DNA from 3 places in the Achromobacter sp. RW408 genome. Region 2 is predicted to be linked to each of the others. Evidence: predicted binding sites of a transcription regulator. Region 2 holds the regulator's gene; each other region holds the start of a gene.

Region 1 (5,008 bases), 1.1 Mb from region 2:
TCATCCGGCGCGGCGTGCTGTTGCCGCTGCAGGACGCCGGCCGGCATTTCGATCGCATCGCCGCCGGCGATCTGACCCAGCGGGTCGAGGCCCGCTCCAATAATGAAATCGGCATGCTGTTCTCGGCGGTGCGACGCATGCAGGAAGGGCTGACCCGCACGGTGACGGCCGTGCGCCAGGGAGTCGAGGAAATCAACATCGGCGCCGCGGAAATCGCCGCCGGCAACGCCAACCTGTCGACCCGCACCGAGGAGCAGGCCGCGGCGCTGGAGGAAACCGCGTCGACCATGGAAGAGCTGGCCACCACGGTAAAGCAGAACGCCGAGAACGCGGCCCAGGCCAACCAGCTGGCGGCGGTCAGCATGGAGGTGGCGCAGCGTGGCGGCCACACGGTCGGCCAGGTGGTGGCCACCATGCAGGGCATTTCCGACAGCTCGCGACGCATCGCCGACATCGTCTCGGTGATCGACGGTATCGCCTTCCAGACCAACATCCTGGCGCTGAACGCGGCGGTGGAGGCGGCCCGGGCGGGCGAACAGGGCAAGGGTTTCGCGGTGGTGGCGGGCGAAGTGCGCACGCTGGCGCAGCGCGCGGCGCAGGCGGCCAAGGAAATCAAGGCGCTGATCGAAACCTCGGTCGAGACGGTCGCGGCCGGCTCGGCCCAGGTATCGGCCGCCGGCCAGACGATGGAGGAAATCGTGACCTCGGTGCAGCGGGTGGCCGACATCATGGGCGAGATCTCCGCCGCATCGACGCAACAGGCGGGCGGCATCGATCAGGTCAGCCTGGCGGTCTCGCAGATGGACGAAGTGACGCAGCAGAACGCCGCGCTGGTGGAACAGGCCTCGGCGGCCGCATCGGCGATGGAGGAGCAGGCCAGGCGCCTGGCCGAGGCGACCGCGGTATTCAAGACCCAGTCGGGCCAGGTGATCGAGGCGGCGCCGGTGCAGATGACCGGCCGGGCGCCGGCTTCGCGCTTGTCGCGCCCCTGAAAAGGCGCGGCGGGTTTCTGAATCCGGGGCGGCGCAGGCACGGCGGCGCCCCGGGCGGGATCGGGGCGGCCCATGGCCCCGGAACAGCGCATGGGCCGCCGCCCATGCCCCGTCCTATTTCTTGCGGCGCAACAGGGCGTAGAGAATGATGGCGCCGAAAGTCGCGGTGCCGATGCCGCCCAGGGTGAAATTGCCCAGCTTGACGGTGAAGTCGCCCGCGCCCAGCACCAGCGTGACCGCGGCCACGATCAGGTTGCGGTTGTCGCTGAAATCGACCTGGTTGACCACCCAGATGCGGGCCCCGGCAATGGCGATCAGGCCGAACACCACCACCGACATGCCGCCCAGCACCGGCGCGGGAATGGTCTGGATCAGGGCCCCGAACTTGGGCGAGAACCCGAGCACGACGGCGATCAGCGCGGCGATCACGAATACCAGGGTCGAGTAGATGCGGGTCACGGCCATCACGCCGATGTTCTCGGCGTAGGTGGTGACGCCGGTGCCGCCGACCGCGCCCGAGACCATGGTGGCCACGCCGTCGCCGACGAAGGCGCGGCCCAGGTAGCGATCCAGGTCCTGGCCGGTCATGGCGCTGACCGCCTTGACGTGGCCCAGGTTCTCGGCGACCAGGATGATGGCCACCGGCACGATCAGGCCCATGGCCTCGGCCTTGAACACCGGCGCGGCGAAGTGCGGCAGGCCGAACCAGGCGGCGGCCGACACGGCCGAGAAGTCCATCGGCTTGCCCAGCCCCATGCCGTTGGCGAAGATCGCGTACACCACGCAGGCCAGGATCAGGCCGACCAGGATCAACAGGCGCTGCACCATGCCCTTGGTATAGACGGCGATGCCGCCCACGCACAGGATGGTGACGATCGCCATGGCGCTGTCGAAGCCCGAGGCGCCCATGGCGCCCTTGGCGGCGATGGGGGCCAGGTTCAGGCCGATCACCGCGACCACCGCGCCGGTCACGACCGGCGGCATCAGGGTGTCGATCCAGTTGGCGCCGCCGCCGGCGCGGCCGTTGGCGATCCAGACCAGCACGCCGATCAGCGTATAGGCCAGGCCGCAGGCGATGATGGCGCCCAGCGCCACGCCGATGTTGGCGTTGGCGCCGCCGCCGGCGTAACCGGTGACCGCGATGACGCCGCCGATGAAGGCGAAGCTGGACCCCAGGTAGCTGGGTACGCGCCCGCCCACGAACAGGAAGAAGATCAGCGTGCCGATGCCCGACATCAGGATGGCGACGTTGGGGTCGAAGCCCATCAGCAGCGGCGCCAGCACGGTGGAGCCGAACATCGCCACCACGTGCTGGGCGCCCATGGCCACGTTCTTGGGCCACGACAGGCGTTCATCGGGCGCGATGATGACGCCGGGCTCGGCGTCGTCCGCCAGGCGCCAGCGCGGAAAATAGGAATTGGACATGGATTCCCCGGGAGTGTTTGGTGTGAGCGGGCGCCAGTGTAAAGGGGGCCGGGAACGGGCGGCAACTTAAGTTCCCCGCCAGCATGCCGTATTAGTGGAAACCCCAGTCAAACCTCTCCCCGGAGACCTTCATGGCCATCGATTCCATCAGCGGCACCTCGCGCATCGGCAGCATGGCCGACCTGTGGGCGCAGAAGATCCAGGCCAACAAGGAGGCCCGGGACGCCAAGGCGGGCGACCCGGGCGTCACCGTCACCCCCGACGGCAAGATCCGCGTCACCAACGCGGGCGCCATGAAGGTGGGCCAGGCCGAGGAAACGGAATCGTCCGAAAACGACGACCACTACACCCGCCAGATCAAGGAACTCCAGCGCCAGCTCAAGCGCGTCATGGAGCAGATCGAACGCGTGCGCGACAGCAATGCGTCGGCGGAGCAGAAGGCCACGCAATTGCAGGCCCTGAATGGGCAAGCGCTGCAGATCATGAACCAGATCCAGCAGGTGATGAACGAGAAGATCAAGGCGATGGCCAAGGCGAACGGCGGGGTGTCCGCCACCGCGTAAAAGGGCCCGCCGGCTCGACTCCCAAGTTCGCGCGGGTTCTCCCGAATGCCCGCAGGGCTGATGGCGCGCATCAAAATTTGTGATTGGACTGGCGGCGCATGCAGCCGCTAAGGTCTCCGGACAAATCGAAAAAACCACGGAGACAAACCATGCATGCAATGCGCACAGCCCTTGCAGGGGCGCTGCTGGCCGCCTGCGCCGCCCCCGCCCTGGCGGGCACCGTCACGGTGATCACGTCGTTCCCGAAAGACCTGACCCAGGCCTACAAGACCGCGTTCGAGAAGGCCAACCCCGGCATCACGCTGGAAATCCTCAACAAGAACACCGTGTCCGGCATCGCCTACGTGCGCGAGACGCCGGCCGGCCAGCGCCCGGAAGTGTTCTGGGCCAGCGCGCCGGACGCCTTCGAGGTGCTGGGACGCGACAAGCTGCTGGCCAAATCGGCGGACGTCGCCAACAAGGACGTGCCGGACAAGATCGGCAACTACCCCATCAACGACCCGGGCGGCATGTACCTGGGCCAGGCGCTGGCCGGCTACGGCATCGTCTACAACACGCGCTACATCGCGGCGCACAAGATCCCCGCCCCGGTCGAATGGAAGGACCTGCTGGCGCCACACTGGTTCGGCCACGTCGGCATCACCTCGCCGTCGCGCTCGGGCACCATGCACCTGACGGTCGAGACCATCCTGCAGGGCGAAGGCTGGGACGACGGCTGGAACACGCTGCTGCGCATGTCGGGCAACAGCAGCGCCGTGACCGAGCGCTCGTTCGGCGTGCCGGACGGCGTCAACAACGGCCAGTTCGGCGCGGGTCCGGTGATCGACTTCTTCGGCCTGTCGAGCAAGTACTCGAAGTTCCCGGTGGAATTCGTCTATCCCTCCGAGACCGCCATCGTGCCGGCCAACATCGCGCTGATCGACGGCGCCCGGAACGCCGAGGAAGGCAGGAAGTTCATCGCCTTCACGCTCAGCCAGGCCGGCCAGGAGCTGCTGCTGGAACCGAAGATCTCGCGCCTGCCGGTGTTGCCGTATTCGGCGCTGGCGGGCAAGGTGCCGCAGGGCTACCCCGACCCGGCCGAGATCGCGCGCCGCAGCAAGGTGCAGTTCAACGCCGACCTGTCGCAGACGCGCTACTACGTGGTGCAGTCGCTGTACGACCAGACCGTCACGTTCCGCCTGAAGGAATTGCAGGCGGCGACCAAGGCGATCTACGACGCCGAGGCCAAGCTCGGCGACAAGGGCAAGAGCGGCAAGCCGGCCGAACTGCTGGCGCAGGCCCGCAAGCTGGCCTGGGCGCCGCTGGTCGATGGCAAGCAGGCCGCCGATCCCGAGTTCCTGAAGATCTTCAGCGGCAACAAGAAGGACGCCGCGGTCAACCAGCAGATCACCAAGCTTGAAGGCGAATGGAACGGCACGGCCAAGAGCAATTATGAGCAGGCCGTGAAGCTGGCGCGGGAAGCCGCGGCGCTGTAGGCCCGGCTCGCGCCGGACGGGGGGCTCGCCCCGTCCGGCCGCCGCCCCGCCGCGGGCGGCCTGTCTTGAACCTTTACGGGAATCTCGATGAATCTTCCGGGCCATTCACGCCTGCCCGCCGGCCCCGTGCTGGCCGCGCTCCTGGTGCTGGGTTTCCTGGCGCTGTTCCTGGCCGTGCCGGTGGGCACGGTGTTCTACAGCGCCTTCGTCAATGCCGATGGCGGCTTCACCATCGGCCACTTCGGCGCGTTCTTCAACCAGCCGCTGATGCTGGAGGCGTTCTTCAACAGCCTCTACGTGGCGGGCTGGTCGGCGCTGCTGGCCTCGCTGATCGCGGTGCCGCTGGCGTACTTCACGGTGCGCTTCGATTTCCGCGGCGCGCTCATCATCCAGACGCTGGGCGTGCTGCCGCTGATCATGCCGCCCTTCGTCGGCGCGGTGGCGATGCAGCTGATCTTTGGGCGTTCCGGCAGCGTCAACCTGCTGCTGAACGACTGGTTCGGCTTCACCATCCCGTTCATGGAAGGCCTGAACGGCGTCATCTTCGTCGAGG
Region 2 (5,008 bases):
CATTCCAGCACCTTCATGGCCTCGTCGGTGCGGCGCTCGATGCGCGAGGCCAGCGGGCCGACGAAGCCGTAGGCCAGCAGGATGCCCAGGAAGGTGCCGACCATGGCCTTGGAGATCAGGTCGCCGAGAATCGCGGGCGGCTGGTCCACGGCGGCCAGCGCCTTGATCACGCCCAGCACCGCGGCCACGATACCGAACGCGGGCAGGCCGTCGGCCATCTGCCGGATCATGCTGGCAGGCACTTCACGTTCGTGGCGGTAGGTTTCGATTTCCTCGTCCATGAGCGTTTCGATCTCGAACGAGCTCATGTTGCCGCTGATCATGATGCGCAGGTAGTCCGTGATGAACTCCATGAGCTTCTCGTCCTTGGCGATGCGCGGATACTCGCTGAAGATCGGACTGGAGGCCGGATCCTCGATGTGCGATTCGATCGCCATCAGGCCTTCGCGGCGCGCCTTGTTCAGCAACACGTACAGGAGCGCCATGAGCTCCATGTAGACGTCCTTGCCGTAGCGCGAGCTTTTCAGCGTGTCGGGCAGTGCCTTCTTGACGAGCATCAGCGATTTCTTGCTGTTGCCGGCCAGGAAGGCGCCGAAGGCCGCGCCGAAGATCAGCGTCAACTCGAACGGCTGGTAGAGCGCGCCCATGTGGCCGCCCAGCGCTACGAAGCTGCCGATGACCGACACGATCACCACTAGAAAACCGATAACAATCAACACATCAGGCCCCTGCCAACGAAGTCTAAAACCGGCGTCAATGATCCCCTGTTCCCCCCGTCCCAAAAAGGCGGGTTACGGGGAGTTTTCCAGGGCTTTTGATGTATTTGGACGCGCCGCTCAGGAACGGGCGGCGTCTACGGCTGGCACGGATCGGCTGCCCGCGCGCGCCTTGGCGGCGGCGCGGGTCTTGCCGGCCCGGGGTGGCGGACGGCAGATCGCGCACACGAAATCCGACTGGGGATCATGCGCATGCGCGATGAAATGCCCGCCGCACTGGCGGCAGGCGGAAAGTTGCAGCATGCCGCTGTCGAAAAACCGCACCAGCATCCAGGCGCGGGTGAAACTGAGCACCGGCTCGGCCGATTCGGCGTTGTCGACGCCGGCGTTCTCGAGATACAAGCGGTAGGCGTCGATGATGGCGCGGATACCCTTGCTGCTGGTACGCGCGTTCAGGAACGAATACACGTTGTAGAACAACGACGAATGAATGTTCGGCAACCAGGTCATGAACCAGTCGACCGAAAAAGGCAGCATGCCCTTCGGTGGCGAGCAGCCGCGGATTTCGCGGTAGAGACGGGCCAGGCGGTCATGGCTGAGGCTGGTTTCCGCCTCCAGCACCTGCAGCCGCGCGCCCAGGGTGATCATGGAGCTGGCTAGCAGGATGTCATCCGCTTCCTGCGAAACGCTCTTGGTGGCCATTGCACGTATCCGAGTGGGAGTCGACCGGCCGTCAGGCCAGTTCTTCAACAGGTTGCTTGGCCAGCAGGATCGTCGCGTGCGCTTGCTGCAGCGCACCACCCAGCACGTCGTGCGTCAGGGCAGACAGCAGGCTGTAGTCATCGAAACGGAAGCGGCACAGGAGCGAGCTGGAGCTGGCCAGCTTCACCAGCTGGGCCGGAGAAAGACGCATCAGGATATCGGCAACCTCGTTGCTGAAACCCAGGCGGAACATCGATGCAGCATAGTCATCGCGCAGCATGCGCTGCGCGAGAAGTAGATAGGACAGATTCACTTCACGGATATCTGCCAGCAAAGAATTTTCGACTTGTTGCACGCCCGACTCCCTATTCCCTATCCCACCGAAGGGGCTTGATAACCAAAAGCATTTGGCAACATCTGTTGCACCCTGCCCGCTGCATCCTGTTTTAATGCGAAATGTATCATTTGTTCGCAATTTAAGTAAAATTTACCACAGGTCATGTCATTTTCTATGACTTATATGACAAATCTTTGTTGATATTGCGCAACTTGAGACTTTAGATACACCTTGACATAGAAAGTCCTCACAAATGTACGTCAATTTGGCAAATAAGCATTCAAAACGTTGCGTGCTTTAAGGAATGAAATACCGTCTTTTACCGACAATGACACCTTGCCGATGACAGAATCTTGCTAGCTTTAGCGCAGCCGCGCGTTTGTCGACAATGTCGCAAATTGACAACAACCGACAATGCGTCACGATGGACACCGCCTGACACTCCCGCAATGCCCCACGCAGATGACAGCTTGGTCGAATATGCCCCGCTAGTGCGGAAGCTGGCCCTGCAATTGCTCGCCCGGCTGCCCGCCAGCGTCGAACTGGACGACCTGATCCAGGCCGGCATGATCGGCCTGCTGGACGCCGTGCGGCGTTACCAGGAAACGGCCGACGCGCAGTTCGAGACCTACGCCACCACCCGCATCCGCGGCGCCATGCTCGATGAGCTGCGCGGCCAGGATTGGCTGCCGCGCAGCGTGCGCGCCAAGGCCCGCAAGATCGAACAGGCCATCCAGTCGCTGGAACAGCGACTGATGCGCGCGCCCACGGAAGCCGAGATCGCCCAGCAGATGGAGATCCCGCTGAACGAATATCAGACGCTTCTGCACGACGCGCAGGGTGTGCAGATCGTCCACTACGAGGATTTCGCGACCGAACCCGATACGGGCTCGGGCTCCGGCCAGTCCGACTGGACCGCCACGCTGAACCACGGCGCGGCCAGCGGCAATCCGCTCGATTCCCTGCTGGCCGGTGATTTCCGCCAGGCGCTGATCCACGCCATCGACTCGCTGCCCGACCGCGAGAAACTGTTGTTGTCGCTGTGCTACGAGCAAGGCCTGAACCTGAAGGAAATCGGCGCGATCATGAACGTGACCGAGGCCCGCGTCTGCCAGTTGCGCTCGCAGGCCACCGCCCGCATCCGCGCCAAGCTGCGCGAACAGGCCTGGCAGGACCTGCCCCAGGAAGGGCAGATCGCGCAGATCATCTGAGACCGCGCACGTTCGTGCCGATGTGGTCCGCACAAATCCGGGACCAGTCTGTATCGGCCTCCCACCCGACGAAACCCGGGCTCTTTCCGCCCTTTTTCAAGCCTTCCGCATCCACCATCGGCTGATAGGCTGTCGCCTGCACAATGCCTTTGCCTACGCGCGCGACCAAGCGGCCAAAGTTGCGGCCGCCTCGACACGGACTCCAAGATGACCGAACCCGATCTGTTGAACCAGGCGATTTCCAACGCCTACGACGAAACGCCCTATGTTTCAAACGCCATCTCCCATAGCGCGCCAGGCCAACTGCGGGCGGTAGCCCATCTGTTCGGACACGCGGCGCCGCCGCTCAATCAGGCGCGCGTCCTGGAAATCGGATGCGCGGCGGGCGGCAATCTCCTGCCTTTCGCGGCTGCCCACCCCGACGCAAAAATCGTCGGCGTGGACCTATCCTCGGCACAGGTGTCGGAAGGCCGCCAGGTCATCGAGCGGCTCGGGCTGCGCAATATCGAGTTGCTCGCCATGAGCCTGACAGACATCACCCCGGATTTCGGCCAGTTCGACTACATCATCACGCACGGCGTCTACAGTTGGATTCCCGCGGAGGTTCGCGAGGGGCTCATGCGAGTCTGCCGCGAGAATCTGGCGCCGGCCGGCGTAGCGTATATCAGCTACAACACTTATCCCGGTTGGAAAGTCTCGGAGGTGGTGCGCGACGCGCTCGTGCTGGGCACGTTCGGCGCCAGCACCAGCGCAGAAAAGCTGACCAAAGCGCGGGAAATACTCTCCATGCTGGAGCACGGCACAGCTGAATCCAATGCGCAAGCGATTGCGATACGCCACCTTGCCCAACATTTGCGCTCACAACCCAACCATTATCTACAGCACGAGTACCTGGAAGCGGTAAATTCGCCCTGCTACTTCCTGGAGTTCGTTGCCCAGGCACAGCAACACCGCCTGGCCTATCTGGCTGATGCAATGCCGGAAACGTCGATATCGACCAACTACGGCAACCACGTTGCCGCGCACCATCAACAGGTATCGCAAGGGTTCGACCGTGCTGTGCGCGAGCAATTTCTGGATATCGCGATCGGGCGCCAATTCCGACGCAGCCTGCTTGTCCATGCCGACCAAGCGGCCAACGCGCTGGAACAACCCGAAGCCAGTGGATTTGCCGATATGCATTTCACGGCGCTACTGGACCTGGCGCCCCCGGACGCCGCGGACTCGCCCCCGGGCGAACACCGTTATCAAGGACGCACGGGAAAAACCTTGACGACGTCCGATCCAGGACTCATCGCACTGGTCGACCGTCTGCGCCTGGCGTGGCCGGCCACCGTTCCTTTTTCCGAATTACGCAGCCTCGTCCGCCCCCATGCCACCGGACTCAGCGAAGAAGAACTGGACACGACCATATATGTGCACCTGGTGACGCTGCTCAATATGGGCGCCTTGCAGTATCGGCTGGAGCCGGCTCCGTACCAGGACAGGATATCCGCCAAGCCCCGGCTCATCCCCGGCCTGGCCTCCCTGCTTGCGACGCAGCAGACGCAAGTTGGCGCGTACAACCTGTGGCACCAGACATTGAATCCACCCACCGACGAAATCATCAAGTTCGTCATGGACCGGCTGGACGGCAAGCAGACCCTGGTCGCGCTGCGCAATCAGTTGCGTACCGCGCTGGCCGCCAACAAGCTGCGGCACCCCAGCGGCCAATCCGTGAAGAACGCGACCAATCTGGACGCGATCGCCCAGGATCTGCTCAAGCAAGTCCTGGCCAATCTGCAAAAGATGGCGGTGCTGCACTGACGATTGAGGCCTCTTCAGACTCGGCCCCCAAAAAATTTGAGAATTCTTGAGTTTTGCCCTAAAGAACGATCCTGGGGCGCCGTAATCCTGGCAACGGAAGAACTATCGCACCAAAAATGCGTATTCCCGTTACACAGTTGGGCGGCCTAGCTGCCCGGTTTGAAGAAGCCTTTCTCTCTTGGGAGCCTAAACATGGCTGCAGTCATCAACACCAACTACTTGTCGCTGGTTGCCCA
Region 3 (5,008 bases), on a different contig from region 2:
CCTTGGTGCCCAGGCCGACGCGCGAACTGGCGTAGACGTCGGCAAACGAGGCGGTCGACGACTTGAAGCCGACGGTGCCCGAGTTGGCGATGTTGTTGCCGATGACGTCCAGGTTCTGCGCCGCGGCGTTCAAGCCGCTCAATCCTTGTCCGAAGCCCATGTTTTCTCTCGCTGATCTCTAAATTTGGAAACCGCCGCCGTGGCGCCGGCTGATAATCAAACCGGCCCGCTTCAGCCGATCACCTTGCGCACGTCCAGCATGCTGGTCTGGCCATCCAGGCCCATGTCCAGGCGCAGGCCGTTGGTGGAGTAAGCCACGCTCTTGACCTTGCCGTACTTCAGCACTTCGGCGGCCACCTTCTTGTCGTCGCCGTCCGTGGCCAGGACGGACACGGTGTACGCGCCCGCGTCCAGGGCCACGCCGGCGTCGTTCTTGCCGTCCCAGTCCAGCGTGTACACGCCGGCCTTCTGCTCGCCCAGTTCGATGGTGCGCACGACCGCGCCGTTGCTGTCGGCAATGCGCACCTGCACCTTGACCGCATCCTTCTGCAGATCGATGCCGTAGGGCGTGACCACGCGCTCGGCGGGATTCTCGGCACTCACGCCCACCTTGACGTTCGAGCCAGGCACCAGCACGCCCTTGCCGATCATCGCCACGGCGTTCATCGATTGCGACACGTCGATCTGGCCGCTGATGGCCAGCATGGTGTTCTTGAGATTGGTGATGCCTTCCACCGTGGAGATCTGCGCCAGCTGCGAAGTGAGCTCGGCGTTCTGCATGGGGTTCAGCGGATCCTGGTTCTTGAGCTGCGTCACCAGCAGCTTCAGGAACTGGTCCTGCAGGCCCTGCGCGGTACTGGCGCTGTTGGCGCCGGTTTGCGCCAGGCCCATGGCGGTCTTGCTTGTGGTTTGGTCGACAGTGGTCATGAGTTCGCTTGATCAGGAGTCATTTCCGCGCGGGCGGCGCGGGCGCGCAGAGTTCTTGAATCAGGATTGGCCGATGGTGAGCGTCTTTTGCATCAGGCTCTTGGCGGTGTTCAGCACCTCGACGTTGGCCTGGTACGACCGCGATGCCGCGATCATGTTGACGGTTTCCGCCACGGGGTCGACGTTGGGCATGCTGACATAGCCCTGGGCGTCGGCCAGCGGATGCTTGGGGTCGTAGACCTGCTTGAGCGGAGACTGGTCCACCACCACGCCGGCCACCCGCACGCCGCCGATCTCGCGGCCCAGCGCCTGGCCGGCCGGCGGATTGACCTGGAACACCACCTGGCGGGCGCGGTACGGCTGGCCGTCCGGGCCGACCACGCTGTCGGCGTTGGCCATGTTGCTGGCCGCCACGTTCATGCGCTGCGATTGCGCGCTCAGCGCCGAACCGGCGATATCGAAAATGCTCAACAAGGACATTGCCTGCGGTTCCCTATGAAAATCAATCCTGGATGGCGGCCATCATGGTGCGGATACGCCCCGACAGCAGCTGCATCGTGCTTTGGTAGTGCAAGGTGTTGTCGGCGAACTGGACCCGTTCGATGTCCATGTCGACCGTGTTGCCGTCCATGCTGGGCTGGTAGGGCAGCCGGTACAGCATCTGGGTCGGCCCTTCGGACACGGCCTTCGCCGGGATGTGGCGCGCCGAGGTCAGCGTCAGCGACGTGTCGGGCAGGCGCTTGGAGCCTTCCATGGCGTTCTGCATCGCCGCCTTGAAATCGAAATCGCGCGCCTTGTAGTTCGGCGTGTCGGCGTTGGCGATGTTCGAGGACAGCACTTCCTGGCGCTGCGCGCGCAGCCCCAGGGACTGCTGGAAGAAGCGGAAATCTTCGTTAAGCCGGTCTAGCATCGGGTCGCCTTCAATACGGATGAAACCCGGGACAGCGGACGCACCGTTATCCCATTGGATGACGGCATCATAGGGTCGGGTGGCACAACACAATCAGCCAAATAACCCGTCATTTCTCATCCAATTCACGTATTGCCAAGCGACGCGGCCTTCTACAATTCAGACATCATGAAATTCCCCGCAAACCTCCGCGCGCGCGCTGCCTGCCTGGCCGCCCTGCTGCTGGCGCCCGTCGCCTCGGCTCGGGCGCAAGAGGCCGCCGTCCAGGCGCCCGAGGCAATCACCATTGCCGCGCAGGCCTATTTGCTGGAACAACTGGCCGGCCTGCCCGGCGAGCCCTCGGTCGCCATCGACCCGCCCCGGGCCGAACGGCTGGCCCCTTGCGATGCATTGTCCCCATTTATGCCGTCAGGCATGAAGCTCCGTTCGCGCATGACGGTGGGCGTGCGCTGCAACGGCCCCAAGGCCTGGACCACCTACGTGCAGGCCACGGTCAGCGTGCCGGGCCATTACTATGTCGCCTCGCGCATGATCGCGGCAGGCCAGGCCCTGACACCCGCCGACCTCGCCCCGCGCGACGGCGACCTGGTGGCCCTGCCCCCTGGCGTCATCACCAATCCCCAGACCGTGGTCGGCATGACGGCGGCCTACCGCATCAATGCCGGCCAGCCGGTCAAGGGCGCCGCGCTGCGCAATGCCCAGTCGGTGGTGCGCGGCTCGAACGTGCGCATCAACGCCCGCGGCAAGGGTTTCGTGGTCAGCAGCGAAGGCCAGGCGCTGGACAATGCGGCGCCCGGCGCCACGGTCCAGGTGCGCACGGCCAGCGGACAGGTGGTCAGCGGCGTGGTGCGCAATGCGGGGTTGGTCGAAATACAACTATAGGTACTGTTACATATCGCGTTGCGGCAAGCCGCCGCCTACCCTAAAGTTCCTTCCGACCTTGTCGTTACAGAGGCATAAGTAGGCGGATCCGTCGCAAATCGACCCAGGACGCCCTGCGGAGAAAACCTTGAAAATCAATTCGACCACCAACCGGCCCATCTCGGCCGACGCCGTCAGCCCTCGCGCCGAATCCTCGGTCGCCCAGGCCTACGGCGCCGGCGGCGGCAGCGGCGCCAGCAGCTCGCAAGTCGCGCTGAGCTCGGCCTCGCGCAAAATGCTCGCCCTGCAGGACGGCTCGAACGACATCAACGTCGAACGTGTCGCGGCCATCCGGGCGGCCATCGCCTCGGGCCAGCTCAAGATCGACACCAGCCGCATCGCCGACGGCCTGATCGCCAGCGCCCGCGACCTGCTGAAGTAACCCCATCGCCTTCCGACCGTACGCCAGAGCATGACCATGAGCCCAGTCGAGTCCCTGCAAGCCTGCCTGCGGCAGGAAGACACCTTGATCACCGAGTTTTCTTCCATCCTCGAAGAAGAGACCAAAGTGCTGGTCGGGCCGGGCAACGTCGACGCGCTGCATGACATCACCGAACGCAAGAGCCAGGTCGCCCAGCAGCTGGTCGACCTGAGCCAGACGCGCGACGGCCTGCTGGCCGAGATCGGCCTGCCCGCCGGGCACGCCGGCACCGAACAGGCCGCCGTACTGCATCCGCAGCTGTCCGGCGTCTGGCAGGCACTGCTGGCCAAGTCCGCCTCCGCCAATGAGATCAACCTGCGCAATGGCGCCCTGATCGACGTGCACCTGCGCTACACCCAGCAATCGCTGGACGCGCTGCGCAACCTGGGCGGCATGGGCGGCCCGTCCACCTACGACGCGCAGGGCCGCGGGGCCCGCGCCACGCCGGGCCGCAAGTCGATCGTCGCCGGCTAGCCTCTCCCTGCTTCAAAAACAAACAGCCCGCATCCGCGGGCTGTTTGCTTTCGAGGCCCCGCAGGGCATGCGGGAACCGTTCAAACGCCTCCGGCCATTTCCAGCATCGCGAACATCTTCAACAGCGCCACCGGCAATAGCCGGCCCGTGAGCTTGCGCTCCGGACTGACCACGCCCGACAGGGTGGCGCGCACGCCGTCCGCCGTCGGCGCGTGCGCCAGCTGCCAGCAGGCCGCGCCGAGCTGGCCCGCCATGAGCGACTGCCGCGCCAGCGTGTGGGCGCCGTCGACCGCGGGCAACGCCTGCCAGGCGTTGGCCATGTAGCGAAAGCCCGCGCGCGCTTCTTCCTGCAGCACCAGCCAGCGCGCCACCGTGGCGGCATCCGCCTGGCTGGCCGCAAGGTTGGTCAGGCCAAACAGCTGGCCCGCGACCTCGCCGCTGGCGGTATCGATCAGCCGCGCGCACACCAGGCGCAGGCGTGTTTCTTCGCCCCGGCCGGGCAGGCCGATCTCAGTGCCCGAGGCCCACAGCGCCAGCGGCGCCGGGCGGGTGCCCGGCACGGCCCGCAGGCCCGGCATGTCGCCCGGCTGCCCCACCGGCAGGTAGCCGACGCTCTTGCCGACCGCATTCAGGTTGGTCGGACATTCATCCTGGATCACGCGCATGCCGCCCGGACTGCGCGCCACCCATGAGGCCCCCTGCCCGCTCAGGCTCTGCCACAGGGCCGAGGTGCCCGCTTCCAGCATATGCACCAGCGGCAGGCGGGCCAGTTGCTCGCCCAGCCAGCGCACCCGCGCCTCCAGCGCCAATGCCGTATCCGGCTGCGCCGCCGCCGCCGGCGCGAACGAGGACAGCATGCCGTGCGGCAGCACCAGTTGCTGCGCCGGCGCCGCCAAGGCCGCGCCCCGGTCGCTCATCAGCATCGCGCTGAGCAGCGTGCCACCGGGCAAGCCCTCGCCTTTCATGCTGGTCTTGCCGTGCATCGCCAGCAGATGCCGGCCGCAGGCCGTGGGGAACTCGCGCCGCGCCATCGCCAGCGGCGTTTCACCCAACGCCGACAGGCTGGAGCCGGCGCCGTCGCTGACGTATTCGCGCCAGGAAGCGCGCGCCTGCACGCAGGCCGGATCGCTATCGAGCCAGCCCAGGGTGTCGTCCAGATTCTGGGCGGCTTCGATCGAGCCCGCGCCGGCTTGCGGACGCAAGATGGCGGACGCCAGCAGTTGCCGCCGCCGCGCCGGATCGACGGCCTCGGTCTCCCGGGGCGTCGACCACAGCGACGCCATGTCGGCCTCGCTGGGCGCATACAGCGCGCGGGCGCGCTCGACCATGGCGAAGGCCCGGTCGATCAGTGCATC

What was found. Region 2 encodes FliA, which starts transcription of late flagellar genes. Its sites were predicted from a motif close to CTAAAGTTTNNNNNNNNNNNGCCGNTA; they were not measured.
Region 1: the regulator FliA is predicted to act here: its motif matches at 2,483-2,509, upstream of DK459_RS29900 (FlxA-like family protein).
Region 3: the regulator FliA is predicted to act here: its motif matches at 2,760-2,786, upstream of flgM (flagellar biosynthesis anti-sigma factor FlgM).

What each region holds. Positions count from the first base shown of each region.
Region 1 covers NZ_QHHO01000049.1:2,259,377-2,264,384, reverse strand. Annotated here, with positions in the region: gene DK459_RS29910 (methyl-accepting chemotaxis protein) at 1-992, shown strand, start outside; gene DK459_RS29905 (solute carrier family 23 protein) at 1,107-2,417, opposite strand; gene DK459_RS29900 (FlxA-like family protein) at 2,549-2,980, shown strand; gene DK459_RS29895 (ABC transporter substrate-binding protein) at 3,130-4,455, shown strand; gene DK459_RS29890 (iron ABC transporter permease) at 4,543-5,008, shown strand, end outside.
Region 2 covers NZ_QHHO01000049.1:1,196,063-1,201,070, reverse strand. Annotated here, with positions in the region: gene motA (flagellar motor stator protein MotA) at 1-719, opposite strand, end outside; gene flhC (flagellar transcriptional regulator FlhC) at 837-1,418, opposite strand; gene flhD (flagellar transcriptional regulator FlhD) at 1,450-1,773, opposite strand; gene DK459_RS25025 (RNA polymerase sigma factor FliA) at 2,205-2,966, shown strand; gene DK459_RS25020 (class I SAM-dependent methyltransferase) at 3,174-4,772, shown strand; gene DK459_RS25015 (flagellin) at 4,965-5,008, shown strand, end outside.
Region 3 covers NZ_QHHO01000046.1:898,780-903,787, forward strand. Annotated here, with positions in the region: gene DK459_RS14235 (flagellar hook-basal body complex protein) at 1-160, opposite strand, end outside; gene DK459_RS14240 (flagellar hook capping FlgD N-terminal domain-containing protein) at 232-927, opposite strand; gene flgC (flagellar basal body rod protein FlgC) at 988-1,407, opposite strand; gene flgB (flagellar basal body rod protein FlgB) at 1,430-1,837, opposite strand; gene flgA (flagellar basal body P-ring formation chaperone FlgA) at 2,006-2,719, shown strand; gene flgM (flagellar biosynthesis anti-sigma factor FlgM) at 2,847-3,140, shown strand; gene DK459_RS14265 (flagella synthesis protein FlgN) at 3,177-3,653, shown strand; gene flhF (flagellar biosynthesis protein FlhF) at 3,734-5,008, opposite strand, start outside.